4 regions of the Gottschalkia acidurici 9a genome follow, and region 1 is predicted to be linked to each of the others. Evidence: a T-box and tRNA genes for the amino acid it is inferred to sense, from the RefSeq annotation. Region 1 holds a T-box; the other regions hold tRNA genes.
What was found. A T-box is a leader RNA that pairs with one kind of tRNA and senses whether it is charged. The one in region 1 lies ahead of asnS (asparagine--tRNA ligase), so its partner is inferred to be a tRNA-Asn.

Region 1 (7,340 bases):
TTCATAATAGTGGTTATGATAATGTTTTTCGCTCTTATGGTGTTCATCTTTACAACGATCTTTTTTATGACATTCACATTTAAAGTGATCTCTCTTATGGTCTTCGTCTTTACAACGATCTTTTTTACGACATTCACATTTAAATTTAAAGTGATCTTTCTTATAGTAATCATCACTATAATAGTCATCATTATAATAATCATCACTATAATAATCATCACTATAATAATCATCTTCTTTACAATAATCTTTCTTATAATAGTCATCTTTATAATAGTCATCTCTGTAATAATCTTCTTTTCTATCTACATATGATTTTCTAACATAATATTCTCTTGACATTTAATAAATCCCCTTCCATTGTTTGTTATTATTTGTTGCTCATGATTAATATATTAAGGTCGTACAAATTATGTTACTTATTTCTTGAATAAAAAAATTACTGCTAAACATTTTATGTTTAGCAGTAATTTTTATTATCTACAATCCGCTTATAGTATTGTCTAATCTGTTCATTAAGGCTGACATCTCAGCTCTAGTCATTTTATTTGTTGGATTAAACTTATTATCACCAACACCTTTAAGTATTCCTAGGCTAGTCATCTTCATAATATCATCATATGACCATCTATCAGATTTTACATCTTTATAGTCCATATAAGTATTTGTAGTGTCAATATCTATCCTATTACTTTCAATCACTCTACTTATAAGAGTTGCCATTTCTTCTCTAGTTATAGCTTTGTCTGGTGCAAAAGTATTATCTTCAAACCCAGATACAAGCCCTTTATCCTTTGCTATTTGAATTTCTTTATATGCCCAGTGATTAGTATTAACATCTATAAATTCATCTTTAGACTCTATCTCATGATTCTGTAAGTTCATAGCGCGAACTAACACTGTAGCAACTTGAGCTCTTGTTAACTGACCATCAGGTGAAAATTGATTATCTGATATTCCTTTCATCCATCCTTGCTTTATAGAGTATATTATGTCTTCTTCTGCCCAATGATTTTCTATATCTTTAAAATACTTATTATTTAACCATAGACTATAGTAGTTCCATAAATCAGTATTTTCTTGTCCTAACTTCCAGCTTCCTGCGCCTTTGAGATTATACTTATTTACTAATTCTAGTTTAGCTTTTATAGAATCATTGTTCTCGAACCAAACTGTATAATTTCCTGGTGTAAGTTTACTTCCAGCTATAGTAGATTGTGGGCCGTCTTCAGTTATAGTAAACTTAATCATTGGAGATTTTTTTTCCTTATCAAAAATTACTTTAGCATTATATTTATTTGCTAAATTCTCAGCAGCAGTTTGTTGAAGAGCATTCCCTTGTATCTGTGGGTCTGAGTCATTCCAATATCTACCGTAGAAAGGCATTCCTAGAACTATTTTCTTAGGGCTAATTCCTTTATTTAGTAAGTACTTGATTGATTTCTCAACAAAAGAGTAGCTAGCTACCGGACCAGAAGGTGAACCATTATAACTTTCATCATATGCCATAATTATTAAGTAGTCTGAATATTGTGCTAGTTTTTCATAATCATATGAGCCGTGCCATCCTGCCGTATATCCATTTGGGTTAGCTGCTACAGCAACTGATACCTCTTTTCCTTTTGGAAGTTTTTCTTTTAATAGCTTCACTAAATCCGTAAATTCGTCTTTATCTTCTGCTGTTACATTTTCTATATCAACATTTATACCGTCTAAGTTATATTTTTCTATAGCTTGTACTATTTGTTCTGCTAAAACTTGTCTATTTCTTAATGCTGCTCTTCCGACTTCTCTGTCCCAGTGATTACTTAAGAATGGCATTACTTTTATACCTTTTTTATTCAATGTTTTTATAAAATTTGTGTCTACATTCACTAAGTTTAATGTTCCATCTGGGTTTATATCGAAGTAACTTGGAGAAACCATACTTAAAGAGTCATTAGTAGATTCTATGTTTTTTAAGTACGTTTCTGAGTTGTTACCGTATAGATATGTCATGTTGAACTTTCCACTATAGGCCATACTATCATCTTGCTTTACTAATAATATTGTAGATGTAATCAAAGACAATATTAGTGTAAATGTTAATATTTTTTGATATGTTTTTTTCATTTGCTTTCCCCCTTCGTTTTTTATCTTATCATATTTTTGGCTCAATAATTATTATAATCATGTTACATATAACAAGTATATTGGTATTTAATGACGAAAAAGCAGTCTTCAGGAAAGACTGCTTAATCACTTTTCTTCATATGTTATTCTTGCTAAATAAATCTCTCCATGTTGCTCATATTCTACAGCTACCATTTCTAATATTTGTGATTCATTTTCAGACATCCATTCATTTACTTTATCTTTTAGAGTTGAATATCCATGACCTTCTACTATTGTCACGTGTTTCATCATATACACTCCTTTAAAATATATTTATATATCAATATACTTTAAAAGACATAATTTGGTTCTTAATCTTTATGTAACAGTAAAGTTTATATTATAAAATATCTTAGTTTACTTTTATTACTAGCTATATATCCAAGCTAGAAATCTTACACTTGGCAAGAGTAAAAGTTGACCTATAATAGTTCCTAACAGTTTAGATCCCATTAGAAGTATAGTTAATGTCTTCACATCCTGATATCCTCTTTCTCCTTTTATAGATTGTTCTGTTATTATAGCTGCTTTAGGATCTACAAATATAGTTAAAAGTATAGTAGCTACTCCATTTACCATTCCTGATGAAGCTGATACTGCTAGTCTTTTCTCAGGAGAAACGAATAATGCAGCATAAAATGAGGCTAGTATTCCTATTGTATATATTCCTGTTATGAAAGTATTTATCAGTAACAGTCCTTTAGGTATATTTTTTATACTTAATCTCGTAATCATACTTTTTTTAGGTAGTGTAGCCTTTTGAGCTGCTTTTTTTATATTATTTACACTTAAAGATTTTATCATAAGTAAAGGAATAGAGCCTGATACCTCTAACTTTGATACTGCTATACTAAATATCTTCAAAAATGTTGGTATTAACATAGTTCCTATAATTGTTCCTATTGTTGCCGAAAATATTATAAGTCTTATTTCAGTTATAGGATTTATTTTTTCTGCCATAGCTAGACCAACTATAGCACCTATTAGTGGTGATAAAAATGTATTTGCAGTTCTAGAGAATAGTACAAATATATTAAATAGAGATGTAGAAAGTATGTATTGTTTGCTTTTCACAGAATTTAACCTAACAGAGTATGACAATGTGTCTATGATATGTATAATAGCTGTTAATATCATTGTTTGTATAAGAATTTTACTCAAGATTATCAACTCCAAAATTTTTTCAAATGAAATATTTAACCCTAATATTATACTAGATTATATCACTTTTTTATGCAAAATGTTTTCTTCATTATTATAATAGTATAAACCTTGAGCAGATAACTCAAGGTTTATTTTTCATAAATTATTTATATATTTAATTTTTTATTTTCCACAACATTTCTTATATTTTTTTCCGCTTCCACATGAACAAGGGTCGTTTCTTCCTATCTTTTCTACTCTTACAATTTTTGATTGTCTATATTCTTTAGTTAATTCTTTTCTTCTTTCTTCTGTTAATATATCTTCCCATTCTGGCAATCCGTATAACCAATCTGCTTTCGCATCTTGCATATTAAAGTATAATTTTTCGAAGTCTATATCTAACTTTATTTCTGTATCTTCTTCTAAATCTTCAAGATTAACTTCTTGATCTAAGCTAGTATTAATACCATCTAAAAATCCTGAGAATGTAACACTATCCATTCCATACTTATTAGATAAATCACTTACTTTTCCACTTATTACATTTTCTTTTTCACCTAATATTATTTTATATACATCTTTTTCTTTTAAAAAGTAGTTCTCCCAAAACTCATTATATCCTTCTTGACTTCTTTCTTCACTTGCTATTTCTTCCCATTGTTGATAAAGTTTCATTTGTTCTCCTCCTTATAATTATATATTATCTTCTATGATTAAAATTCAGCTGATTTTACTGTTCTTGAAAAAGGAATTACATCTCTTATATTCGTCATACCTGTCATGTACATTATTGCCCTTTCAAATCCTAGCCCAAATCCAGAATGTCTAGTCGTACCAAATTTTCTTAAATCTAAATACCACCAGTATTCCTCTGTTTTCATTCCTTGTTCTTTCATTTTACTTTCTAATTTTTCTAAGCTCTCTTCCCTTTGACTTCCACCTATTATTTCACCTATACCTGGCACTAAAAGATCCATAGCTGCAACTGTTTTGTTATCATCATTCAGCTTCATATAGAATGCTTTTATATCTTTAGGATAATCTGTAACAAATACTGGTTTTTTAAATACCTCTTCTGTTAGATATCTTTCATGCTCCGTTTGTAAGTCTACTCCCCATTCTACATCATATTCAAACTTACCTTTTACTTTTTCAAGTATTTCTACAGCTTTCGTATAAGTTATACGTTCAAAGTCTGAGTTAACTATATTAGTTAATCTCTCTATAAGTCCTTTGTCTATGAAAGAGTTAAAGAATTCCATCTCTTCTGGTGCATTTTCTAGTACGTAGCTAATTATATATTTTAACATATCTTCTGCTAGTTCCATATTATCTTCTAAGTCTGCAAATGCAATCTCTGGTTCTATCATCCAAAATTCAGCTGCATGTCTAGAAGTATTTGAGTTTTCTGATCTAAAAGTTGGTCCAAATGTATATATATTTCTGAACGCTTGAGCATAAGACTCTCCTTCTAGCTGACCACTTACTGTTAAGTGTGTTTCTTTTCCGAAGAAATCTTTTGAGAAGTCTACTTCTCCTTCTTTATTTTTAGGTACGTTAGATAAATCTAAAGTGGAAACTCTAAACATATCTCCAGCACCTTCTGCATCACTACCAGTTATTATTGGAGTGTGTACATACAAGAACCCTCTATCTTGAAAGAACTTATGTATTGCATATGCCGCTAGTGAACGTACTCTAAAAACTGCAGCGAAAGTATTACTTCTTGGTCTCAAGTGTGCTATAGTTCTTAAATATTCTAATGAGTGTCTTTTCTTTTGTAAAGGATAGTCGTGAGTAGATAAACCTTCTATTTCTACCTTAGTTGCTTTTATTTCAAATGGTTGTTTAGCTCCTGGTGTTTCAACTAAATTTCCCTCTACTATTATAGCCGTACTTATTGGTAATTTAGATATTTCATCAAAGTTATCTAAAGTATTGTCATATACTATCTGAATATTTTTAAAGAAACTACCATCATTTAATTCGATAAAACCAAAGTTTTTTGAATCCCTTATAGTTCTTATCCACCCTGATATAGTAACTGTTTGGTTTAAATATTTATCAGTTTCTCTATATATTTGTTTAACTAGAGTTGATTTCATATACTTTTCCTCCTATGTATTTTTTATATTTTCTTTGCAAAAAAATAAAAGCCTTCATCCACAAAGGGACGAAAGGCTATTTTCGCGGTACCACCCAATTTGTCATAAAGACCACTTAAAAAACAGTACTTTTTATACTGCTCACTGATTAACGGTGTGAATCCGTCTAAGTCTACTCTCTTAAAAGATTTCGGTTAGAAACTCTGAGATGTTCTTCAATATAGGTTCCATATCGGACTTACACCATCACCGACTCGCTTTAATTTCCTCTATACCTACTCTTCTCTTCATAGTCTTATTATTTAATATTTTTCATATTAATTAGTAATTATATTATGCATTATCTTTTTTGTCAATGAGTTTAGCTTATTCTCTTATATATTTTAGTCTTTCCATTATAACCTTTTCATATCCATTATTTGTTGGTTCATAATACTTTGCTCCTACCATGTTATCTGGTAAGTATTGTTGTTTTATAAATCCATCTTCATAATTATGAGGATATAAATATCCCTTTCCATTTCCAAAGTTAGATGATCCACTATAGTGAGCATCTCTTAAGTGAGCCGGTACTTTTCCTGTTTGAATATTTTTTATATCATTAAGTGCTTTATCTATTCCTACATAACTTGAGTTGCTTTTAGGTGCACATGCTATATATACTGCTGCTTGAGCTAGTATTATTCTACCCTCTGGCATACCTATAAAGTTTACCGCATCAAATGCAGATGTAGCTATACTAAGTGCTTGTGGATCTGCATTCCCGACGTCCTCTGAAGCACTTATTATTATCCTCCTAGCTATAAACTTAGGATCTTCTCCTGCATATAGCATTTTAGCTAGCCAATAGAGTGTAGCATCTGGATCTGACCCCCTCATACTTTTTATAAATGCTGATACCGTATCATAATGTTCGTCACCATTTTTTTCATACTTTATTGCCCTTTGTTGAACACACTCTTGTATGATATCTAGTGTTATATTTATAATTCCTTTTTCATTTGGATCTGTAGTTAAAACACCAAGTTCTAATCCATTTAAAGCAATTCTTGCATCACCATTAGAGATATCTGTTAAATGTTTCAGTGCATCAGGATCTATATTTATATTGAAGCTCCCAAGCCCTTTATCTTTGTCATCTAAGGCAGTTAATATTACCTTTTTTATATCTTCATTAGATAATGGCTCTAATTTAAATATCATCGATCTTGAAATAAGTGCTTTATTTACCTCAAAATATGGATTTTCAGTAGTAGCACCTATTAAAATTAAAGTACCATTCTCGACATACGGAAGAAGTGCATCCTGTTGACTCTTATTAAATCTATGTATCTCATCTATAAATAGTATAGTCCTTTCGTTATACATACCTAACTTTTCTTTAGATTTTTCGATCACTTCTCTTATGTCTTTTATTCCTGATGTAACTGCATTTAGTTGTTCAAATTTCATTTGAGTTGTATTTGCTATAATCTTAGCTAACGTTGTTTTTCCAGTACCCGGCGGGCCATATAGAATTATCGAACTTATTTTATCAGCTTTTATAGCTCTATATAACAATTTGCCTTTCCCCACTATATGATCTTGGCCAGTATATTCTTCTAGAGTAGTTGGTCTCATTCTATCTGCGAGAGGAGCCATTCTCTCCAAGTTTTTATTAGCCGTATATTCAAAAAGATCCATAAAAGTCATCCTCTCGTTAAGTTATTTTATATCGACTATTTAATAAGTCTCTTTTAAATAATAAAGGCACTATTAATATTAAAATATCAATAGTGCTCACGTTTAGCCCCTTACAAATTTTCCACTTATAGGATAAGAATAATCTATATTATCAGATATTTTTACTACTGCTACTATAGGTAACACTATCCCAGCTATTCCAACAGCTATTAATATAAAAATACCTACTATTAAAAGCGTTAATACACCTCC
Region 2 (7,340 bases), 410 kb from region 1:
CCGCATTTTTTATTTACTTATGGTGGGCGCGACAGGGCTCGAACCTGTGACCCCCTGCTTGTAAGGCAGGTGCTCTCCCAGCTGAGCTACGCGCCCGTAATTATTTTACGGATTTCTGGGATTTTCTTTTTTGGTGACCCTACCGGGATTCGAACCCGGGTTACCGCCGTGAAAGGGCGGTGTCTTAACCGCTTGACCATAGGGCCATCATACTACATGTACACATTTGGTGCCCAGAGGCGGAATCGAACCACCGACACGGGGATTTTCAGTCCCCTGCTCTACCGACTGAGCTATCTGGGCAAATTGGTGGGCCTTCAGGGACTCGAACCCCGGACCTACCGGTTATGAGCCGGGCGCTCTAACCAACTGAGCTAAAGGCCCTAACATTTCTGCTAGGTTTATTACTTATAAAACATTTATTCGTTTCATGGTGGGCCTGGATGGACTCGAACCATCGACCTCACGCTTATCAGGCGTGCACTCTAACCACCTGAGCTACAGGCCCATTTTATTTAGTGACTTTTAAGTAAAAACATGTTAATCTTTTTACTGGTCGGGGTGGAGGGACTCGAACCCCCGGCCCCATGGTCCCAAACCACGTACGCTACCAAACTGCGCTACACCCCGACTTTATTATTAAATATATTATTATTCTATTGGCAGGGGTAGCAGGACTCGAACCCACGACATTCGGTTTTGGAGACCGACGTTCTACCAACTGAACTATACCCCTATGTATATGGTGGGCCTTCAGGGACTCGAACCCCGGACCTACCGGTTATGAGCCGGGCGCTCTAACCAACTGAGCTAAAGGCCCCCACCTATGGCGGAGAAGGAGGGATTTGAACCCTCGCGCCCCGTGAAGGACCTACTCCCTTAGCAGGGGAGCCTCTTCGACCTCTTGAGTACTTCTCTATAGTGTTTTTATATGTTTTTTATGGCGGAGGAGGTGGGATTCGAACCCACGTGGGCTTGCACCCTAACGGTTTTCAAGACCGCCCCGTTATGACCACTTCGGTACCCCTCCGGATTGGTGATCCATCCGCGACTCGAACGCGGGACACCCTGATTAAAAGTCAGGTGCTCTACCGACTGAGCTAATAGATCACAAAATATTTACTTCTGGCTGGGGTAGCAGGACTCGAACCTACGCATGCCAGAATCAAAATCTGGTGCCTTACCAACTTGGCGATACCCCAACAACATCTTATATATTTATTTATTGGCGTGCCTACAGGGATTCGAACCCCGGACACTCGGCTTAGAAGGCCGATGCTCTATCCAGCTGAGCTATAGGCACTCGTTTTCTTGGAGCGGGTGAAGGGAATCGAACCCTCGCAACTGGCTTGGAAGGCCAGGGCTCTACCACTGAGCTACACCCGCATATATAGTTTCATGGAGCTGGTGAGAGGACTTGAACCCCCAACCTACTGATTACAAGTCAGTTGCTCTACCGATTGAGCCACACCAGCACATATAGTTTGTTTTTCATTCTTTAATGGAATGTTTTTTTGGCGACCTGGAAGGGACTCGAACCCTCGACCTCCAGCGTGACAGGCTGGCATTCTAACCAACTGAACTACCAGGCCGCATTTTTTATTTACTTATGGTGGGCGCGACAGGGCTCGAACCTGTGACCCCCTGCTTGTAAGGCAGGTGCTCTCCCAGCTGAGCTACGCGCCCGTAATTTTATTACGAACTTCTGGGACTTTTTTGGTGACCCTACCGGGATTCGAACCCGGGTTACCGCCGTGAAAGGGCGGTGTCTTAACCGCTTGACCATAGGGCCATCATGGTAGCGGTGAACGGATTTGAACCGCTGACACTGCGGGTATGAACCGCATGCTCTAGCCAACTGAGCTACACCGCCATAATGGTATTAATAAGCATCTAATTTGGTTGCGGGGACCGGATTTGAACCGATGACCTTCGGGTTATGAGCCCGACGAGCTGCCGCTGCTCCACCCCGCGTCGTTTTAGTTTAGAGTTTCTTGGTGCCGAGGACCGGAATCGAACCGGTACGATCTTTAAGGACCGCAGGATTTTAAGTCCTGTGCGTCTGCCAGTTCCGCCACCCCGGCAAATTGGCTCTCAGGGTGGGACTCGAACCCACAACCTACCGATTAACAGTCGGGTGCTCCACCGTTGAGCTACCTAAGAACATCATTTAGCAACGTCTTACTCTCCCAGGCGGTCTCCCACCAAGTACCATCAGCGCTGAAGGGCTTAACTTCTGTGTTCGGTATGGGAACAGGTGTGACCCCTTCGCTATCGTCACTAAATATTTGAAGATATTTCGTACCTTCAAAACTACACAGCGATTAGATTATTCTTTAATATATTGGTCAAGCCCTCGATCTATTAGTATCACTAAGCTGAAGACATTGCTGCCCTTACACCTGTGACCTATCTACCAGGTAGTCTTCCTGGGATCTTACTAGGTTAACCCTATGGGAAATCTTATCTTGAGGGGGACTTCGTACTTAGATGCCTTCAGCACTTATTCTTTCCAGACTTAGCTACTCAGCCATGCCGCTGGCGCGACAACTGATACACCAGAGGTCTGTTCATCCCGGTCCTCTCGTACTAGGGACAACTCCTCTCAAATTTCCTACGCCCACGACGGATAGGGACCGAACTGTCTCACGACGTTCTGAACCCAGCTCGCGTGCCTCTTTAATGGGCGAACAGCCCAACCCTTGGAACCTACTTCAGCTCCAGGATGAGACGAGCCGACATCGAGGTGCCAAACCTCCCCGTCGATGTGGACTCTTGGGGGAGATAAGCCTGTTATCCCCGGGGTAGCTTTTATCCGTTGAGCGATGGCCCTTCCACTCGGTGCCACCGGATCACTAAGTCCAACTTTCGTTCCTGCTCGACTTGTAGGTCTCGCAGTCAAGCTCCCTTCTGCCTTTACACTCTTCGTACGATTTCCGACCGTACTGAGGGAACCTTTGAGCGCCTCCGTTACTCTTTAGGAGGCGACCGCCCCAGTCAAACTGCCCAACTGACAGTGTCCTAAAACTGGTTTCACAGTTTCTAGTTAGAACTTCAGCATCATAAGGGTGGTATCCCAACGGTGACTTCACCAAAGCTGGCGCCCTGGTTTCTAAGTCTCCCACCTATCCTGTACATATGATACCAAAATTCAATATCAGCCTGCAGTAAAGCTCCACGGGGTCTTTCCGTCCTGTCGCGGGTAACCAGCATCTTCACTGGTACTACAATTTCACCGGATCTCTTGTTGAGACAGTGCCCAAATCGTTACGCCTTTCGTGCGGGTCGGAACTTACCCGACAAGGAATTTCGCTACCTTAGGACCGTTATAGTTACGGCCGCCGTTTACTGGGGCTTAAGTTCTGAGCTTCGCTTGCGCTAACTCTTCCCCTTAACCTTCCAGCACCGGGCAGGCGTCAGCCCCTATACTTCATCTTTCGATTTAGCAGAGACCTATGTTTTTGGTAAACAGTCGCTTGGGCCTATTCACTGCGGCTGGTTGCTGCTCCAGGTGTGCACCCTTCACAGCCTCCAGCACCCCTTCTCCCGAAGTTACGGGGTTATTTTGCCGAGTTCCTTAACAAGAGTTCTTCCGCTCGTCTTAGGATTCTCTCCTCGCCTACCTGTGTCGGTTTGCGGTACGGGTACCTATTTGCTCGATAGAAGCTTTTCCCGACAGTGTGGATTCAGTGACTTCGCTACTTATTTTCGCTCCCCATCACATCTCAGGATTGTTCTAGCGGATTTGCCTACCAGAACTCCCTACTTGCTTAGACGTACATAACCAACAGTACGCTTCACCTATCCTCCTGTGTCACTCCATTTCTCAAACGCATTTAGGTAGTACAGGAATCTCAACCTGTTGTCCATCGCCTACGACTTTTGTCCTCGGCTTAGGCCCCGACTTACCCTGAGTGGACGAGCCTTCCTCAGGAAACCTTAGGCTTTCGACGGGTGGGATTCTCACCCACCTTTCGCTACTCATGCCAACATTCTCTCTTGTATGCAGTCCACCACTCCTTACGGTATGACTTCTGCCCACATACAATGCTCCTCTACCGATGTTATACACATCCCATAGCTTCGGTGACAGATTTTAGCCCCGGTTATCTTCGGCGCAAGACCACTCGACCAGTGAGCTATTACGCACTCTTTGAATGAATGGCTGCTTCTAAGCCAACATCCTGGTTGTCTGTGTAGTCTTACATCCTTTACCACTTAATCTGTACTTTGGGACCTTAGCTGATGATCTGGGCTGTTTCCCTTTTGACTATGAATCTTATCACACATAGTCTGACTCCCGAGAATCATGAATGTGGTATTCGGAGTTTGATAGACTTTGGTAACGCATAGCGCCCCGCAGTCATTCAGTGCTCTACCCCCACTTCACTTTCTCGAGGCTAGCCCTAAAGCTATTTCGAGGAGAACCAGCTATATCCGGACTCGATTGGAATTTCACCCCTATCCACAGGTCATCCGGTAGCTTTTAAACGCTAATCGGTTCGGACCTCCGCGAGATTTTACTCTCGTTTCATCCTGCCCATGGATAGATCGTCCGGTTTCGGGTCTACGCCATACAACTTAATCGCCCTATTAAGACTCGGTTTCCCTTCGGCTTCGTTGCTTAACAACTTAACCTTGCTGCATAACGTAACTCGTTGGCCCGTTCTACAAAAAGTACGCGGTCGTTCATATAAAGAACTTCCACTGCTTGTAGACATAGGGTTTCAGGTTCTATTTCACTCCCCTCCCGGGGTTCTTTTCACCTTTCCCTCACGGTACTGCTTCACTATCGGTCACTAGGTAGTATTTAGCCTTGGGGGGTGGTCCCCCCTGCTTCCCACAAGGTTTCACGTGTCTCGTGGTACTCTGGATCATAACTTGGAGTTTTCTCGTTTCACCTAAAGGACTATCACCCTCTGTGGTGGAGCTTTCCAGCTCTCTTCGGTTACAATACCTCTCCGTTTGTGTTATGTCCGCAACCCCATAAGAGTAAACTCTCATGGTTTGGGCTCTTCCCCGTTCGCTCGCCGCTACTGAGGGAATCGATTTTTCTTTCTCCTCCTCAGGGTACTTAGATGTTTCAGTTCCCCTGGTCTGCTCCCATATACCTATGTATTCAGTATATGGTACTTGAGGTTTGCCTCAAGTGGGTTTCCCCATTCGGATATCTACGGATCAGTGTCTACTTGCGACTCCCCGTAGCTTTTCGCAGCTTATCGCGTCCTTCTTCAGCTCCTAGTGCCAAGGCATTCACCCTATGCCCTTACTAACTTGACCAGTTAGTAAGTAAATATCAAATAAGTTTGACATTCACTACTCAATTTATTATTGAGGTTTAATTTTCCTTAATATATTAATATATCTCGGTTAATTGTATTTTAATCTATTTCGCTGTGTAGTTTTCAAGGTACAATTTGTTTTAGACGCCATTTTATAAAGCATAGGTATCAGATGTTCTATCTGATCTATCTTTATAAGTGTTCTAAAACTTATTTGAGAGTTTTGGTCTCTCAAAATTAAACAGTAAAAAGCGTTTCTCCTTAGAAAGGAGGTGATCCAGCCGCACCTTCCGATACGGCTACCTTGTTACGACTTCACCCCAATCATCGATCCCACCTTCGACAGCTGCCTCCTTGCGGTTAGCTCACTGGCTTCGGGTGTTACCAACTCTCGTGGTGTGACGGGCGGTGTGTACAAGACCCGGGAACGTATTCACCGCGACATTCTGATCCGCGATTACTAGCAACTCCGGCTTCATGTAGGCGAGTTGCAGCCTACAATCCGAACTGTGATCGGCTTATTGAGATTCGCTCCACCTCGCGGTTTCGCTGCCCGTTGTACCGACCATTGTAGCACGTGTGTAGCCCAACATATAAGGGGCATGATGATTTGACGTCATCCCCACCTTCCTCCGATTTATCATCGGCAGTCCCTCTAGAGTGCCCAACTTAATGATGGCAACTAAAGGTAAGGGTTGCGCTCGTTGCGGGACTTAACCCAACATCTCACGACACGAGCTGACGACAACCATGCACCACCTGTCACCTCTGCCCCGAAGGGAGACTCTATCTCTAGAGTTGTCAGAGGGATGTCAAATGTTGGTAAGGTTCTTCGCGTTGCTTCGAATTAAACCACATGCTCCGCTGCTTGTGCGGGTCCCCGTCAATTCCTTTGAGTTTCAGTCTTGCGACCGTACTCCCCAGGCGGAGTGCTTAATGCGTTAGCTGCGGCACTGAGGTTCGACCCCCAACACCTAGCACTCATCGTTTACGGCGTGGACTACCAGGGTATCTAATCCTGTTCGCTCCCCACGCTTTCGTGCCTCAGCGTCAGTATCAGTCCAGAAAGTCGCCTTCGCCACTGGTGTTCCTCCTAATATCTACGCATTTCACCGCTACACTAGGAATTCCACTTTCCTCTCCTGTACTCAAGCCAAATAGTTTCAAGTGCTTACGCCGGTTGAGCCGACGCCTTTCACACCTGACTTATTTGGCCGCCTACGCACCCTTTACGCCCAATAATTCCGGATAACGCTCGCCCCCTACGTATTACCGCGGCTGCTGGCACGTAGTTAGCCGGGGCTTCCTCCTAAGGTACCGTCATTATCTTCCCTTAGGACAGAGTTTTACGACCCAAAGGCCTTCATCACTCACGCGGCGTCGCTGCATCAGGGTTTCCCCCATTGTGCAATATTCCCCACTGCTGCCTCCCGTAGGAGTCTGGACCGTGTCTCAGTTCCAGTGTGGCCGTTCACCCTCTTAGGCCGGCTACCCATCGTCGCCTTGGTGAGCTTTTATCTCACCAACTAGCTAATGGGACGCGGGACCATCTTATACCACCGGAGTTTTGACTCATGCACCATGTGGTGCTAGAGTTTTATAAGGTATTAATCCCGGTTTCCCGAGGCTATCCCTTTGTATAAGGAAGGTTTCCCACGCGTTACTCACCCGTCCGCCGCTCTCCAGTCACTCTTTCACCCGAAGGATCCGTAACGACTTTCCCGCTCGACTTGCATGTGTTAGGCACGCCGCCAGCGTTCATCCTGAGCCAGGATCAAACTCTCAAAATAAAAGTTTTCTGTCTCAGCTTCTGCTGACTGCTCTATTTAATGTTGAGCTTCATTTGTTATTAATTCTAGGAATTAACTTGCTTTTTACTGTTTAATTTTCAAAGACCAAAGTCTGTTTCACTATCTTAACATCCTTTTAACATTCTGTCAAGAAGTTTTTTCGACTTTTTTCTCACTTCTTGTTTTACTTTGTCGCTCTCTTGTGGCGACTCTTATTACTTTATCAGGTTTTGTTTCTTTTGTCAACACTTTTTTTCAACTTTTTTAT
Region 3 (7,340 bases), 420 kb from region 1:
ACCATCTGCTTAGGTACAGTAAGATTTACATTATAATCTGAGACATCACTGTAGTTAGACTCTCCAATAGGGTGGAATGGGTTCTCATCCCATTTTTTATCTTTCTCATTATATATAGATAAGACGGGATACCAATTTGTTAGAGAGTATACTCCTTGTGAATAGTGAAGACGATGACTTCCCTCAGGAATTTTCATAGTGAATTCAATTTTTACATCTACCTTTTCACCTTTTTTTAATGGTTCCTTCATATTTATTTTCAATATTTGATTATTATCTGTATACTTAACTTCTTCACCATTAATATATACTTGTTTTACCTTAATATAACCCTTTATTTCTTCTCCTAATTCTTCTTCATCCATAAAGTACATACCACCTATAGCTGCTAATGTATCAGGGGACTTATAAGAATCTGGATAAAGATGAAATACCAAATCATTTAAGTCTGAATTATATGTATTGGTGAAAGTTACTTTTTGCTCTCCATCTACAGTATGATCATTAGTATTTAAAGTTATATTCAAATCATACTTAGTTATATTTTCTAAATCTACTGCAAACCCGAATTGAAAACTACTTAGCAATATTACTAAAACTAATATAGTTGATAAAAACCTTCTTTTGTTCATGATAAACCCCCTTATTTTTTATATACATTTCTATAATACCACAAGCCTCCTATAACTTCCAAAATATTTCTTATATTCCTATCAAAGTTTATATCTCTAAATTAGTTACGTTTATATAGCAAAATATTTTTAATATAAAGATTAAAGATATTTAAACTTATAGAAAAATATGAAAGGAAACATATTAGATTTGTTTTTATAAAGCAGAATGTATTTACTGTGTGCTGTCAAGCTCATGGAAAGTCAATAGATGCATTCAAGGTATCTATATTTAAGTAAGTTCTAATAATAAGGATTATCATAAATATTTAAATAAATTAGGTGGTTTTATAATAAGATGATATTTAAAGTAAGAAAAGTATTTCAATGTAAAAGATGTGAGTAAAAATAGCTTTAATAATTTTACTAATGTGCTTTATTTTATCTTTTAATTTTCATTTTTATAAGAAGTTGATATGTAAACCTATAATTAACGACCTTTTTAGTCTTGTAAAATAGCATTAAAAAGTATTTTTATAAAAAAATAAAACGTTGAAATATCAACGTTTTTCTTATTGGCGCACCCAGGAAGACTTGAACTCCCAACCTTCTGATTCGTAGTCAGACGCTCTATCCAGTTGAGCCATGGGTGCCTATAATGGAGGCGGCACCCAGATTTGAACTGGGGAATAAAGGTTTTGCAGACCTCTGCCTTACCACTTGGCTATGCCGCCATATATCTAGTTTATGGGGTGGATAGTGGGACTCGAACCCACGGTCTTCGGAACCACAATCCGACGCGTTAACCAACTACGCTATACCCACCATGCTTAAATAAAATTGGAGCGGGTGAAGGGAATCGAACCCTCGCAACTGGCTTGGAAGGCCAGGGCTCTACCACTGAGCTACACCCGCGCATTTTCTTAATCTATAATGTTTATTGGAGCGGAAGACGAGATTCGAACTCGCGACCCTCGCCTTGGCAAGGCGATGCTCTACCACTGAGCCACTTCCGCATATCATCATTGGTGGAGGAGACTGGATTCGAACCAGTGAAAGCGAAGCTAACGGATTTACAGTCCGTCCCCTTTGGCCAGCTCGGGAACTCCTCCTAGTTTTGAAACCTTGGAGCTGGTGAGAGGACTTGAACCCCCAACCTACTGATTACAAGTCAGTTGCTCTACCGATTGAGCCACACCAGCATATATAGTTTGTTTCTCATTCTTTAATAGAATATTTTTGGCGACCTGGAAGGGACTCGAACCCTCGACCTCCAGCGTGACAGGCTGGCATTCTAACCAACTGAACTACCAGGCCGCATTTTTTATTTACTTATGGTGGGCGCGACAGGGCTCGAACCTGTGACCCCCTGCTTGTAAGGCAGGTGCTCTCCCAGCTGAGCTACGCGCCCGTAATTTTATTACGAACTTCTGGGACTTTTTTGGTGACCCTACCGGGATTCGAACCCGGGTTACCGCCGTGAAAGGGCGGTGTCTTAACCGCTTGACCATAGGGCCGTCTGTTTAATTTGGTTGCGGGGACCGGATTTGAACCGATGACCTTCGGGTTATGAGCCCGACGAGCTGCCGCTGCTCCACCCCGCGTCGTTTTAGTTTAGAGTTTCTTGGTGCCGAGGACCGGAATCGAACCGGTACGATCTTTAAGGACCGCAGGATTTTAAGTCCTGTGCGTCTGCCAGTTCCGCCACCCCGGCAAATTGGCTCTCAGGGTGGGACTCGAACCCACAACCTACCGATTAACAGTCGGGTGCTCCACCGTTGAGCTACCTAAGAACATCATTTAGCAACGTCTTACTCTCCCAGGCGGTCTCCCACCAAGTACCATCAGCGCTGAAGGGCTTAACTTCTGTGTTCGGTATGGGAACAGGTGTGACCCCTTCGCTATCGTCACTAAATATTTGAAGATATTTCGTACCTTCAAAACTACACAGCGATTAGATTATTCTTTAATATATTGGTCAAGCCCTCGATCTATTAGTATCACTAAGCTGAAGACATTGCTGCCCTTACACCTGTGACCTATCTACCAGGTAGTCTTCCTGGGATCTTACTAGGTTAACCCTATGGGAAATCTTATCTTGAGGGAGACTTCGTACTTAGATGCCTTCAGCACTTATTCTTTCCAGACTTAGCTACTCAGCCATGCCGCTGGCGCGACAACTGATACACCAGAGGTCTGTTCATCCCGGTCCTCTCGTACTAGGGACAACTCCTCTCAAATTTCCTACGCCCACGACGGATAGGGACCGAACTGTCTCACGACGTTCTGAACCCAGCTCGCGTGCCTCTTTAATGGGCGAACAGCCCAACCCTTGGAACCTACTTCAGCTCCAGGATGAGACGAGCCGACATCGAGGTGCCAAACCTCCCCGTCGATGTGGACTCTTGGGGGAGATAAGCCTGTTATCCCCGGGGTAGCTTTTATCCGTTGAGCGATGGCCCTTCCACTCGGTGCCACCGGATCACTAAGTCCAACTTTCGTTCCTGCTCGACTTGTAGGTCTCGCAGTCAAGCTCCCTTCTGCCTTTACACTCTTCGTACGATTTCCGACCGTACTGAGGGAACCTTTGAGCGCCTCCGTTACTCTTTAGGAGGCGACCGCCCCAGTCAAACTGCCCAACTGACAGTGTCCTAAAACTGGTTTCACAGTTTCTAGTTAGAACTTCAGCATCATAAGGGTGGTATCCCAACGGTGACTCCACCAAAGCTGGCGCCCTGGTTTCTAAGTCTCCCACCTATCCTGTACATATGATACCAAAATTCAATATCAGCCTGCAGTAAAGCTCCACGGGGTCTTTCCGTCCTGTCGCGGGTAACCAGCATCTTCACTGGTACTACAATTTCACCGGATCTCTTGTTGAGACAGTGCCCAAATCGTTACGCCTTTCGTGCGGGTCGGAACTTACCCGACAAGGAATTTCGCTACCTTAGGACCGTTATAGTTACGGCCGCCGTTTACTGGGGCTTAAGTTCTGAGCTTCGCTTGCGCTAACTCTTCCCCTTAACCTTCCAGCACCGGGCAGGCGTCAGCCCCTATACTTCATCTTTCGATTTAGCAGAGACCTATGTTTTTGGTAAACAGTCGCTTGGGCCTATTCACTGCGGCTGGTTGCTGCTCCAGGTGTGCACCCTTCACAGCCTCCAGCACCCCTTCTCCCGAAGTTACGGGGTTATTTTGCCGAGTTCCTTAACAAGAGTTCTTCCGCTCGTCTTAGGATTCTCTCCTCGCCTACCTGTGTCGGTTTGCGGTACGGGTACCTATTTGCTCGATAGAAGCTTTTCTCGACAGTGTGGATTCAGTGACTTCGCTACTTATTTTCGCTCCCCATCACATCTCAGGATTGTTCTAGCGGATTTGCCTACCAGAACTCCCTACTTGCTTAGACGTACATAACCAACAGTACGCTTCACCTATCCTCCTGTGTCACTCCATTTCTCAAACGCATTTAGGTAGTACAGGAATCTCAACCTGTTGTCCATCGCCTACGACTTTTGTCCTCGGCTTAGGCCCCGACTTACCCTGAGTGGACGAGCCTTCCTCAGGAAACCTTAGGCTTTCGACGGGTGGGATTCTCACCCACCTTTCGCTACTCATGCCAACATTCTCTCTTGTATGCAGTCCACCACTCCTTACGGTATGACTTCTGCCCACATACAATGCTCCTCTACCGATGTTATACACATCCCATAGCTTCGGTGACAGATTTTAGCCCCGGTTATCTTCGGCGCAAGACCACTCGACCAGTGAGCTATTACGCACTCTTTGAATGAATGGCTGCTTCTAAGCCAACATCCTGGTTGTCTGTGTAGTCTTACATCCTTTACCACTTAATCTGTACTTTGGGACCTTAGCTGATGATCTGGGCTGTTTCCCTTTTGACTATGAATCTTATCACACATAGTCTGACTCCCGAGAATCATGAATGTGGTATTCGGAGTTTGATAGACTTTGGTAACGCATAGCGCCCCGCAGTCATTCAGTGCTCTACCCCCACTTCACTTTCTCGAGGCTAGCCCTAAAGCTATTTCGAGGAGAACCAGCTATATCCGGACTCGATTGGAATTTCACCCCTATCCACAGGTCATCCGGTAGCTTTTAAACGCTAATCGGTTCGGACCTCCGCGAGATTTTACTCTCGTTTCATCCTGCCCATGGATAGATCGTCCGGTTTCGGGTCTACGCCATACAACTTAATCGCCCTATTAAGACTCGGTTTCCCTTCGGCTTCGTTGCTTAACAACTTAACCTTGCTGCATAACGTAACTCGTTGGCCCGTTCTACAAAAAGTACGCGGTCGTTCATATAAAGAACTTCCACTGCTTGTAGACATAGGGTTTCAGGTTCTATTTCACTCCCCTCCCGGGGTTCTTTTCACCTTTCCCTCACGGTACTGCTTCACTATCGGTCACTAGGTAGTATTTAGCCTTGGGGGGTGGTCCCCCCTGCTTCCCACAAGGTTTCACGTGTCTCGTGGTACTCTGGATCATAACTTGGAGTTTTCTCGTTTCACCTAAAGGACTATCACCCTCTGTGGTGGAGCTTTCCAGCTCTCTTCGGTTACAATACCTCTCCGTTTGTGTTATGTCCGCAACCCCATAAGAGTAAACTCTCATGGTTTGGGCTCTTCCCCGTTCGCTCGCCGCTACTGAGGGAATCGATTTTTCTTTCTCCTCCTCAGGGTACTTAGATGTTTCAGTTCCCCTGGTCTGCTCCCATATACCTATGTATTCAGTATATGGTACTTGAGGTTTGCCTCAAGTGGGTTTCCCCATTCGGATATCTACGGATCAGTGTCTACTTGCGACTCCCCGTAGCTTTTCGCAGCTTATCGCGTCCTTCTTCAGCTCCTAGTGCCAAGGCATTCACCCTATGCCCTTACTAACTTGACCAGTTAGTAAGTAAATATCAAATAAGTTTGACATTCACTACTCAATTTATTATTGAGGTTTAATTTTCCTTAATATATTAATATATCTCGGTTAATTGTATTTTAATCTATTTCGCTGTGTAGTTTTCAAGGTACAATTTGTTTTAGACGCCATTTTATAAAGCATAGGTATCAGATGTTCTATCTGATCTATCTTTATAAGTGTTCTAAAACTTATTTGAGAGTTTTGGTCTCTCAAAATTAAACAGTAAAAAGCGTTTCTCCTTAGAAAGGAGGTGATCCAGCCGCACCTTCCGATACGGCTACCTTGTTACGACTTCACCCCAATCATCGATCCCACCTTCGACAGCTGCCTCCTTGCGGTTAGCTCACTGGCTTCGGGTGTTACCAACTCTCGTGGTGTGACGGGCGGTGTGTACAAGACCCGGGAACGTATTCACCGCGACATTCTGATCCGCGATTACTAGCAACTCCGGCTTCATGTAGGCGAGTTGCAGCCTACAATCCGAACTGTGATCGGCTTATTGAGATTCGCTCCACCTCGCGGTTTCGCTGCCCGTTGTACCGACCATTGTAGCACGTGTGTAGCCCAACATATAAGGGGCATGATGATTTGACGTCATCCCCACCTTCCTCCGATTTATCATCGGCAGTCCCTCTAGAGTGCCCAACTTAATGATGGCAACTAAAGGTAAGGGTTGCGCTCGTTGCGGGACTTAACCCAACATCTCACGACACGAGCTGACGACAACCATGCACCACCTGTCACCTCTGCCCCGAAGGGAGACTCTATCTCTAGAGTTGTCAGAGGGATGTCAAATGTTGGTAAGGTTCTTCGCGTTGCTTCGAATTAAACCACATGCTCCGCTGCTTGTGCGGGTCCCCGTCAATTCCTTTGAGTTTCAGTCTTGCGACCGTACTCCCCAGGCGGAGTGCTTAATGCGTTAGCTGCGGCACTGAGGTTCGACCCCCAACACCTAGCACTCATCGTTTACGGCGTGGACTACCAGGGTATCTAATCCTGTTCGCTCCCCACGCTTTCGTGCCTCAGCGTCAGTATCAGTCCAGAAAGTCGCCTTCGCCACTGGTGTTCCTCCTAATATCTACGCATTTCACCGCTACACTAGGAATTCCACTTTCCTCTCCTGTACTCAAGCCAAATAGTTTCAAGTGCTTACGCCGGTTGAGCCGACGCCTTTCACACCTGACTTATTTGGCCGCCTACGCACCCTTTACGCCCAATAATTCCGGATAACGCTCGCCCCCTACGTATTACCGCGGCTGCTGGCACGTAGTTAGCCGGGGCTTCCTCCTAAGGTACCGTCATTATCTTCCCTTAGGACAGAGTTTTACGACCCAAAGGCCTTCATCACTCACGCGGCGTCGCTGCATCAGGGTTTCCCCCATTGTGCAATATTCCCCACTGCTGCCTCCCGTAGGAGTCTGGACCGTGTCTCAGTTCCAGTGTGGCCGTTCACCCTCTCAGGCCGGCTACCCATCGTCGCCTTGGTGAGCTTTTATCTCACCAACTAGCTAATTGGGACGAGGGACCATCTTATACCACCGGAGTTTTGACTCATGCACCATGTGGTGCTAGAGTTTTATAAGGTATTAATCCCGGTTTCCCGAGGCTATCCCTTTGTATAAGGAAGGTTTCCCACGCGTTACTCACCGGTCCGCCGCTCTCCAGTCACTCTTTCACCCGAAGGATCCGTAACGACTTTCCCGCTCGACTTGCATGTGTTAGGCACGCCGCCAGCGTTCATCCTGAGCCAGGATCAAACTCTCAAAATAAAAGTTTTCTGTCTCAGCTTCTGCTG
Region 4 (7,340 bases), 1.5 Mb from region 1:
ACTTTGTTTTATTCTCAATAGTATTTATTCCTCTCAGTCTAATATCCGTTGTTATCAAAAATCTACTTAGTTAGGTCTCCGCAATGTTCTTAGATTCTTGATAACTACCTCCTTTCTTACTATACTTTTAAATAAATTATTGAACATTGTTTTTAAAACCCTTTTATTATGTATACTCCGGGATATTAGCAAATACTACTAATATTTATTATATATCTTTTAATGGAACTTATCTATATTTAGCACTTAATATGATACCTGGAAAGAATAGGATACCCTCAAAAAATAAAAAAGAACTCAGTCATCTGAATTCTTTTAATCCTTTTTTCATAATCTTTTACTAGAAAAAATTCATCCCAGTACAACAATACTTTTCTTATTCACACACTATCTTTAATTATTATATAAGAATAATATTGATCTTTTCATCTTCCCTAATATCCTTATTTTCTTTTATAAGGTCTACTTTCATCCGTACCCTCAACCAAATAATCGATACTTGTGTCAAATAAATCAGCAATCTTGATAAGAGCTTGAATTGAAAAGTTAGATTTACCTAACTCATATTCTGAATAAGTTGTTTGATGAATATTAAGGTAATCGGCCATTTCTTTTTGTGTCATATCTCTATCCTCTCGAAGGTTTCTTATTCGCTTAAACATAATAATATCACCTCTGTATATTATTATGTATTAAGGGCTACACCCTTATTGACCCTTAAGGGTAATTCCCTTAGAATAGAACTGATTTTCGAACTCCTTGAATAAGAAAAAAATTAGTTAAGCTATTTTCAGATTTTTATGTAGAAAATTTAAGATTCAAAAAATGGTCGATAGTGAACTTTATAGGTTCTAGTTGATAAGTTCTTAGAATTGACAAGGCAAAGCGCCGTACTGAAAAGATTGACAATAAAAGTATTATACAATTTTATTGATTATATTATAGTTCATCATAGAAGAAAACAAGCACTGTTATAATCAAAGATTAGATATTTACCTTAAATACACTTGTAGTTGTCTACTAAAAATAAAAAAGTAGTAATAACAATCTTGACTGTCATTACTACTCACTTTTCACATTGGTCGGGGTGGAGGGACTCGAACCCCCGGCCCCATGGTCCCAAACCACGTACGCTACCAAACTGCGCTACACCCCGATATATATCATTTGATTTTAATAAAAATCCAAACTAATTAAGCATTATTGGCGGAGGAGGTGGGATTCGAACCCACGTGGGCTTGCACCCTAACGGTTTTCAAGACCGCCCCGTTATGACCACTTCGGTACCCCTCCGGATTGGTGATCCATCCGCGACTCGAACGCGGGACACCCTGATTAAAAGTCAGGTGCTCTACCGACTGAGCTAATAGATCACAAAATATTTACTTCTGGCTGGGGTAGCAGGACTCGAACCTACGCATGCCAGAATCAAAATCTGGTGCCTTACCAACTTGGCGATACCCCAACATGTTATATATTATTTATTGGCGTGCCTACAGGGATTCGAACCCCGGACACTCGGCTTAGAAGGCCGATGCTCTATCCAGCTGAGCTATAGGCACTCGTTTTTTGGAGCGGGTGAAGGGAATCGAACCCTCGCAACTGGCTTGGAAGGCCAGGGCTCTACCACTGAGCTACACCCGCATATTATATTTTGGTGGAGGAGACTGGATTCGAACCAGTGAAAGCGAAGCTAACGGATTTACAGTCCGTCCCCTTTGGCCAGCTCGGGAACTCCTCCATATTGGTGGGCGCGACAGGGCTCGAACCTGTGACCCCCTGCTTGTAAGGCAGGTGCTCTCCCAGCTGAGCTACGCGCCCGTAATTTTATTACGGATTTCTGGGATTTTCTTTTTTGGTGACCCTACCGGGATTCGAACCCGGGTTACCGCCGTGAAAGGGCGGTGTCTTAACCGCTTGACCATAGGGCCATCTATATGGTAGCGGTGAACGGATTTGAACCGCTGACACTGCGGGTATGAACCGCATGCTCTAGCCAACTGAGCTACACCGCCATATTCAACTCGTAAAACTGATTTTTTCCAAGTTAATACTCAGCCTTAAGCTGAGTTCATGTTTTAGTTTATATATTTTGGTTGCGGGGACCGGATTTGAACCGATGACCTTCGGGTTATGAGCCCGACGAGCTGCCGCTGCTCCACCCCGCGATAATAGTTATCTAGCAACGTCTTACTCTCCCAGGCAGTTTCCCACCAAGTACCATTAGCGCTGAAGGGCTTAACTTCTGTGTTCGGTATGGGAACAGGTGTGACCCCTTCGCTATCGTCACTAAATATAATAACATTTTTTTGGTGCCGAGGACCGGAATCGAACCGGTACGATCTTTAAGGATCGCAGGATTTTAAGTCCTGTGCGTCTGCCAGTTCCGCCACCCCGGCAAAAAATGGCTCTCAGGGTGGGACTCGAACCCACAACCTACCGATTAACAGTCGGGTGCTCCACCGTTGAGCTACCTAAGAATAAAAACCAGCAACGTCTTACTCTCCCAGGCAGTCTCCCGCCAAGTACCATCAGCGCTGAAGGGCTTAACTTCTGTGTTCGGTATGGGAACAGGTGTGACCCCTTCGCTATCGTCACTGGATTTCTTTGCTTTTTTAAAGATGTTTTGCACCTTCAAAACTACACAGCGATTAGATTATTCTTTAATATATTGGTCAAGCCCTCGATCTATTAGTATCACTAAGCTGAAGACATTGCTGCCCTTACACCTGTGACCTATCTACCAGGTAGTCTTCCTGGGATCTTACTAGGTTAACCCTATGGGAAATCTTATCTTGAGGGAGACTTCGTACTTAGATGCCTTCAGCACTTATTCTTTCCAGACTTAGCTACTCAGCCATGCCGCTGGCGCGACAACTGATACACCAGAGGTCTGTTCATCCCGGTCCTCTCGTACTAGGGACAACTCCTCTCAAATTTCCTACGCCCACGACGGATAGGGACCGAACTGTCTCACGACGTTCTGAACCCAGCTCGCGTGCCTCTTTAATGGGCGAACAGCCCAACCCTTGGAACCTACTTCAGCTCCAGGATGAGACGAGCCGACATCGAGGTGCCAAACCTCCCCGTCGATGTGGACTCTTGGGGGAGATAAGCCTGTTATCCCCGGGGTAGCTTTTATCCGTTGAGCGATGGCCCTTCCACTCGGTGCCACCGGATCACTAAGTCCAACTTTCGTTCCTGCTCGACTTGTAGGTCTCGCAGTCAAGCTCCCTTCTGCCTTTACACTCTTCGTACGATTTCCGACCGTACTGAGGGAACCTTTGAGCGCCTCCGTTACTCTTTAGGAGGCGACCGCCCCAGTCAAACTGCCCAACTGACAGTGTCCTAAAACTGGTTTCACAGTTTCTAGTTAGAACTTCAGCATCATAAGGGTGGTATCCCAACGGTGACTCCACCAAAGCTGGCGCCCTGGTTTCTAAGTCTCCCACCTATCCTGTACATATGATACCAAAATTCAATATCAGCCTGCAGTAAAGCTCCACGGGGTCTTTCCGTCCTGTCGCGGGTAACCAGCATCTTCACTGGTACTACAATTTCACCGGATCTCTTGTTGAGACAGTGCCCAAATCGTTACGCCTTTCGTGCGGGTCGGAACTTACCCGACAAGGAATTTCGCTACCTTAGGACCGTTATAGTTACGGCCGCCGTTTACTGGGGCTTAAGTTCTGAGCTTCGCTTGCGCTAACTCTTCCCCTTAACCTTCCAGCACCGGGCAGGCGTCAGCCCCTATACTTCATCTTTCGATTTAGCAGAGACCTATGTTTTTGGTAAACAGTCGCTTGGGCCTATTCACTGCGGCTGGTTGCTGCTCCAGGTGTGCACCCTTCACAGCCTCCAGCACCCCTTCTCCCGAAGTTACGGGGTTATTTTGCCGAGTTCCTTAACAAGAGTTCTTCCGCTCGTCTTAGGATTCTCTCCTCGCCTACCTGTGTCGGTTTGCGGTACGGGTACCTATTTGCTCGATAGAAGCTTTTCTCGACAGTGTGGATTCAGTGACTTCGCTACTTATTTTCGCTCCCCATCACATCTCAGGATTGTTCTAGCGGATTTGCCTACCAGAACTCCCTACTTGCTTAGACGTACATAACCAACAGTACGCTTCACCTATCCTCCTGTGTCACTCCATTTCTCAAACGCATTTAGGTAGTACAGGAATCTCAACCTGTTGTCCATCGCCTACGACTTTTGTCCTCGGCTTAGGCCCCGACTTACCCTGAGTGGACGAGCCTTCCTCAGGAAACCTTAGGCTTTCGACGGGTGGGATTCTCACCCACCTTTCGCTACTCATGCCAACATTCTCTCTTGTATGCAGTCCACCACTCCTTACGGTATGACTTCTGCCCACATACAATGCTCCTCTACCGATGTTATACACATCCCATAGCTTCGGTGACAGATTTTAGCCCCGGTTATCTTCGGCGCAAGACCACTCGACCAGTGAGCTATTACGCACTCTTTGAATGAATGGCTGCTTCTAAGCCAACATCCTGGTTGTCTGTGTAGTCTTACATCCTTTACCACTTAATCTGTACTTTGGGACCTTAGCTGATGATCTGGGCTGTTTCCCTTTTGACTATGAATCTTATCACACATAGTCTGACTCCCGAGAATCATGAATGTGGTATTCGGAGTTTGATAGACTTTGGTAACGCATAGCGCCCCGCAGTCATTCAGTGCTCTACCCCCACTTCACTTTCTCGAGGCTAGCCCTAAAGCTATTTCGAGGAGAACCAGCTATATCCGGACTCGATTGGAATTTCACCCCTATCCACAGGTCATCCGGTAGCTTTTAAACGCTAATCGGTTCGGACCTCCGCGAGATTTTACTCTCGTTTCATCCTGCCCATGGATAGATCGTCCGGTTTCGGGTCTACGCCATACAACTTAATCGCCCTATTAAGACTCGGTTTCCCTTCGGCTTCGTTGCTTAACAACTTAACCTTGCTGCATAACGTAACTCGTTGGCCCGTTCTACAAAAAGTACGCGGTCGTTCATATAAAGAACTTCCACTGCTTGTAGACATAGGGTTTCAGGTTCTATTTCACTCCCCTCCCGGGGTTCTTTTCACCTTTCCCTCACGGTACTGCTTCACTATCGGTCACTAGGTAGTATTTAGCCTTGGGGGGTGGTCCCCCCTGCTTCCCACAAGGTTTCACGTGTCTCGTGGTACTCTGGATCATAACTTGGAGTTTTCTCGTTTCACCTAAAGGACTATCACCCTCTGTGGTGGAGCTTTCCAGCTCTCTTCGGTTACAATACCTCTCCGTTTATGTTATGTCCGCAACCCCATAAGAGTAAACTCTCATGGTTTGGGCTCTTCCCCGTTCGCTCGCCGCTACTGAGGGAATCGATTTTTCTTTCTCTTCCTCAGGGTACTTAGATGTTTCAGTTCCCCTGGTCTGCTCCCATATACCTATGTATTCAGTATATGGTACTTGAGGTTTGCCTCAAGTGGGTTTCCCCATTCGGATATCTACGGATCAGTGTCTACTTGCGACTCCCCGTAGCTTTTCGCAGCTTATCGCGTCCTTCTTCAGCTCCTAGTGCCAAGGCATTCACCCTATGCCCTTACTAACTTGACCAGTTAGTAAGTAAATATCAAATAAGTTTGACATTCACTACTCAATTTATTATTGAGATTTAATTTTCCTTAATATATTAATATATCTCGGTTAATTGTATTTTAATCTATTTCGCTGTGTAGTTTTCAAGGTACAAATGAAATTACGACAACATCTTATAGGTTTTTATGGTGGAGATGAGGAGATTCGAACTCCTGACCCCCTGCTTGCAAGGCAGGTGCTCTCCCAACTGAGCTACACCCCCGCATACCTAAAGTCGTCTCTGAAATCTAAGATTTCTTCGTAACTTCTATTTCTGAGAGTTTTGGTCTCTCAAAATTAAACAGTAAAAAGCGTTTCTCCTTAGAAAGGAGGTGATCCAGCCGCACCTTCCGATACGGCTACCTTGTTACGACTTCACCCCAATCATCGATCCCACCTTCGACAGCTGCCTCCTTGCGGTTAGCTCACTGGCTTCGGGTGTTACCAACTCTCGTGGTGTGACGGGCGGTGTGTACAAGACCCGGGAACGTATTCACCGCGACATTCTGATCCGCGATTACTAGCAACTCCGGCTTCATGTAGGCGAGTTGCAGCCTACAATCCGAACTGTGATCGGCTTATTGAGATTCGCTCCACCTCACGGTTTCGCTGCCCGTTGTACCGACCATTGTAGCACGTGTGTAGCCCAACATATAAGGGGCATGATGATTTGACGTCATCCCCACCTTCCTCCGATTTATCATCGGCAGTCCCTCTAGAGTGCCCAACTTAATGATGGCAACTAAAGGTAAGGGTTGCGCTCGTTGCGGGACTTAACCCAACATCTCACGACACGAGCTGACGACAACCATGCACCACCTGTCACCTCTGCCCCGAAGGGAGACTCTATCTCTAGAGTTGTCAGAGGGATGTCAAATGTTGGTAAGGTTCTTCGCGTTGCTTCGAATTAAACCACATGCTCCGCTGCTTGTGCGGGTCCCCGTCAATTCCTTTGAGTTTCAGTCTTGCGACCGTACTCCCCAGGCGGAGTGCTTAATGCGTTAGCTGCGGCACTGAGGTTCGACCCCCAACACCTAGCACTCATCGTTTACGGCGTGGACTACCAGGGTATCTAATCCTGTTCGCTCCCCACGCTTTCGTACCTCAGCGTCAGTATCAGTCCAGAAAGTCGCCTTCGCCACTGGTGTTCCTCCTAATATCTACGCATTTCACCGCTACACTAGGAATTCCACTTTCCTCTCCTGTACTCAAGCCAAATAGTTTCAAGTGCTTACGCCGGTTGAGCCGACGCCTTTCACACCTGACTTATCTGGCCGCCTACGTACCCTTTACGCCCAATAATTCCGGATAACGCTCGCCCCCTACGTATTACCGCGGCTGCTGGCACGTAGTTAGCCGGGGCTTCCTCCTAAGGTACCGTCATTATCTTCCCTTAGGACAGAGTTTTACGACCCAAAGACCTTCATCACTCACGCGGCGTCGCTGCATCAGGGTTTCCCCCATTGTGCAATATTCCCCACTGCTGCCTCCCGTAGGAGTCTGGACCGTGTCTCAGTTCCAGTGTGGCCGTTCACCCTCTCAGGCCGGCTACCCATCGTCGCCTTGGTGAGCTTTTATCTCACCAACTAGCTAATGGGACGCGGGACCATCTTATACCACCGGAGTTTTGACTCATGCACCATGTGGTGCTAGAGTTTTATAAGGTATTAATCCCGGTTTCCCGAGGCTATCCCTTTGTATAAGGAAGGTTT

Region 2: it has a tRNA-Asn gene. The T-box ahead of asnS (asparagine--tRNA ligase) is inferred to sense a tRNA for this amino acid. The anticodon was not compared.
Region 3: it has a tRNA-Asn gene. The T-box ahead of asnS (asparagine--tRNA ligase) is inferred to sense a tRNA for this amino acid. The anticodon was not compared.
Region 4: it has a tRNA-Asn gene. The T-box ahead of asnS (asparagine--tRNA ligase) is inferred to sense a tRNA for this amino acid. The anticodon was not compared.

Annotation. Positions count from the first base shown of each region.
Region 1 is NC_018664.1:1,416,792-1,424,131, reverse strand. It holds gene CURI_RS06665 (DUF4489 domain-containing protein) at 1-342, opposite strand, end outside; gene CURI_RS06660 (S-layer homology domain-containing protein) at 481-2,112, opposite strand; gene CURI_RS15780 (hypothetical protein) at 2,239-2,403, opposite strand; gene CURI_RS06655 (lipid II flippase Amj family protein) at 2,524-3,315, opposite strand; gene CURI_RS06650 (SEC-C metal-binding domain-containing protein) at 3,481-3,975, opposite strand; gene asnS (asparagine--tRNA ligase) at 4,014-5,405, opposite strand; T-box leader at 5,467-5,705, opposite strand; gene CURI_RS06640 (AAA family ATPase) at 5,772-7,088, opposite strand; gene CURI_RS06635 (DUF4870 domain-containing protein) at 7,191-7,340, opposite strand, start outside.
Region 2 is NC_018664.1:1,002,824-1,010,163, reverse strand. It holds tRNA gene CURI_RS04665 (tRNA-Asp) at 1-2, opposite strand, end outside; tRNA gene CURI_RS04660 (tRNA-Val) at 21-96, opposite strand; tRNA gene CURI_RS04655 (tRNA-Glu) at 132-206, opposite strand; tRNA gene CURI_RS04650 (tRNA-Phe) at 228-303, opposite strand; tRNA gene CURI_RS04645 (tRNA-Ile) at 308-384, opposite strand; tRNA gene CURI_RS04640 (tRNA-Ile) at 432-508, opposite strand; tRNA gene CURI_RS04635 (tRNA-Pro) at 554-630, opposite strand; tRNA gene CURI_RS04630 (tRNA-Trp) at 661-736, opposite strand; tRNA gene CURI_RS04625 (tRNA-Ile) at 744-820, opposite strand; tRNA gene CURI_RS04615 (tRNA-Ser) at 942-1,030, opposite strand; tRNA gene CURI_RS04610 (tRNA-Lys) at 1,035-1,110, opposite strand; tRNA gene CURI_RS04605 (tRNA-Gln) at 1,127-1,202, opposite strand; tRNA gene CURI_RS04600 (tRNA-Arg) at 1,227-1,303, opposite strand; tRNA gene CURI_RS04595 (tRNA-Gly) at 1,313-1,386, opposite strand; tRNA gene CURI_RS04590 (tRNA-Thr) at 1,400-1,475, opposite strand; tRNA gene CURI_RS04585 (tRNA-Asp) at 1,516-1,592, opposite strand; tRNA gene CURI_RS04580 (tRNA-Val) at 1,611-1,686, opposite strand; tRNA gene CURI_RS04575 (tRNA-Glu) at 1,718-1,792, opposite strand; tRNA gene CURI_RS04570 (tRNA-Met) at 1,797-1,873, opposite strand; tRNA gene CURI_RS04565 (tRNA-Met) at 1,900-1,974, opposite strand; tRNA gene CURI_RS04560 (tRNA-Leu) at 1,996-2,084, opposite strand; tRNA gene CURI_RS04555 (tRNA-Asn) at 2,089-2,163, opposite strand; rRNA gene rrf (5S ribosomal RNA) at 2,169-2,285, opposite strand; rRNA gene CURI_RS04545 (23S ribosomal RNA) at 2,345-5,280, opposite strand; rRNA gene CURI_RS04540 (16S ribosomal RNA) at 5,548-7,072, opposite strand.
Region 3 is NC_018664.1:991,978-999,317, reverse strand. It holds gene CURI_RS04525 (M1 family metallopeptidase) at 1-632, opposite strand, end outside; tRNA gene CURI_RS04520 (tRNA-Arg) at 1,188-1,264, opposite strand; tRNA gene CURI_RS04515 (tRNA-Cys) at 1,271-1,345, opposite strand; tRNA gene CURI_RS04510 (tRNA-His) at 1,360-1,436, opposite strand; tRNA gene CURI_RS04505 (tRNA-Gly) at 1,453-1,526, opposite strand; tRNA gene CURI_RS04500 (tRNA-Gly) at 1,553-1,627, opposite strand; tRNA gene CURI_RS04495 (tRNA-Tyr) at 1,638-1,723, opposite strand; tRNA gene CURI_RS04490 (tRNA-Thr) at 1,738-1,813, opposite strand; tRNA gene CURI_RS04485 (tRNA-Asp) at 1,852-1,928, opposite strand; tRNA gene CURI_RS04480 (tRNA-Val) at 1,947-2,022, opposite strand; tRNA gene CURI_RS04475 (tRNA-Glu) at 2,054-2,128, opposite strand; tRNA gene CURI_RS04470 (tRNA-Met) at 2,141-2,215, opposite strand; tRNA gene CURI_RS04465 (tRNA-Leu) at 2,237-2,325, opposite strand; tRNA gene CURI_RS04460 (tRNA-Asn) at 2,330-2,404, opposite strand; rRNA gene rrf (5S ribosomal RNA) at 2,410-2,526, opposite strand; rRNA gene CURI_RS04450 (23S ribosomal RNA) at 2,586-5,521, opposite strand; rRNA gene CURI_RS04445 (16S ribosomal RNA) at 5,789-7,314, opposite strand.
Region 4 is NC_018664.1:3,014,924-3,022,263, forward strand. It holds gene CURI_RS14335 (YkvI family membrane protein) at 1-58, opposite strand, end outside; gene CURI_RS14340 (helix-turn-helix domain-containing protein) at 444-662, opposite strand; partial or broken gene CURI_RS16595 (hypothetical protein) at 867-977, shown strand; tRNA gene CURI_RS14345 (tRNA-Pro) at 1,080-1,156, opposite strand; tRNA gene CURI_RS14350 (tRNA-Ser) at 1,205-1,293, opposite strand; tRNA gene CURI_RS14355 (tRNA-Lys) at 1,298-1,373, opposite strand; tRNA gene CURI_RS14360 (tRNA-Gln) at 1,390-1,465, opposite strand; tRNA gene CURI_RS14365 (tRNA-Arg) at 1,486-1,562, opposite strand; tRNA gene CURI_RS14370 (tRNA-Gly) at 1,571-1,644, opposite strand; tRNA gene CURI_RS14375 (tRNA-Tyr) at 1,656-1,741, opposite strand; tRNA gene CURI_RS14380 (tRNA-Val) at 1,746-1,821, opposite strand; tRNA gene CURI_RS14385 (tRNA-Glu) at 1,857-1,931, opposite strand; tRNA gene CURI_RS14390 (tRNA-Met) at 1,939-2,015, opposite strand; tRNA gene CURI_RS14395 (tRNA-Met) at 2,094-2,168, opposite strand; rRNA gene rrf (5S ribosomal RNA) at 2,178-2,294, opposite strand; tRNA gene CURI_RS14405 (tRNA-Leu) at 2,311-2,399, opposite strand; tRNA gene CURI_RS14410 (tRNA-Asn) at 2,406-2,480, opposite strand; rRNA gene rrf (5S ribosomal RNA) at 2,486-2,602, opposite strand; rRNA gene CURI_RS14420 (23S ribosomal RNA) at 2,672-5,607, opposite strand; tRNA gene CURI_RS14425 (tRNA-Ala) at 5,776-5,851, opposite strand; rRNA gene CURI_RS14430 (16S ribosomal RNA) at 5,954-7,340, opposite strand, start outside.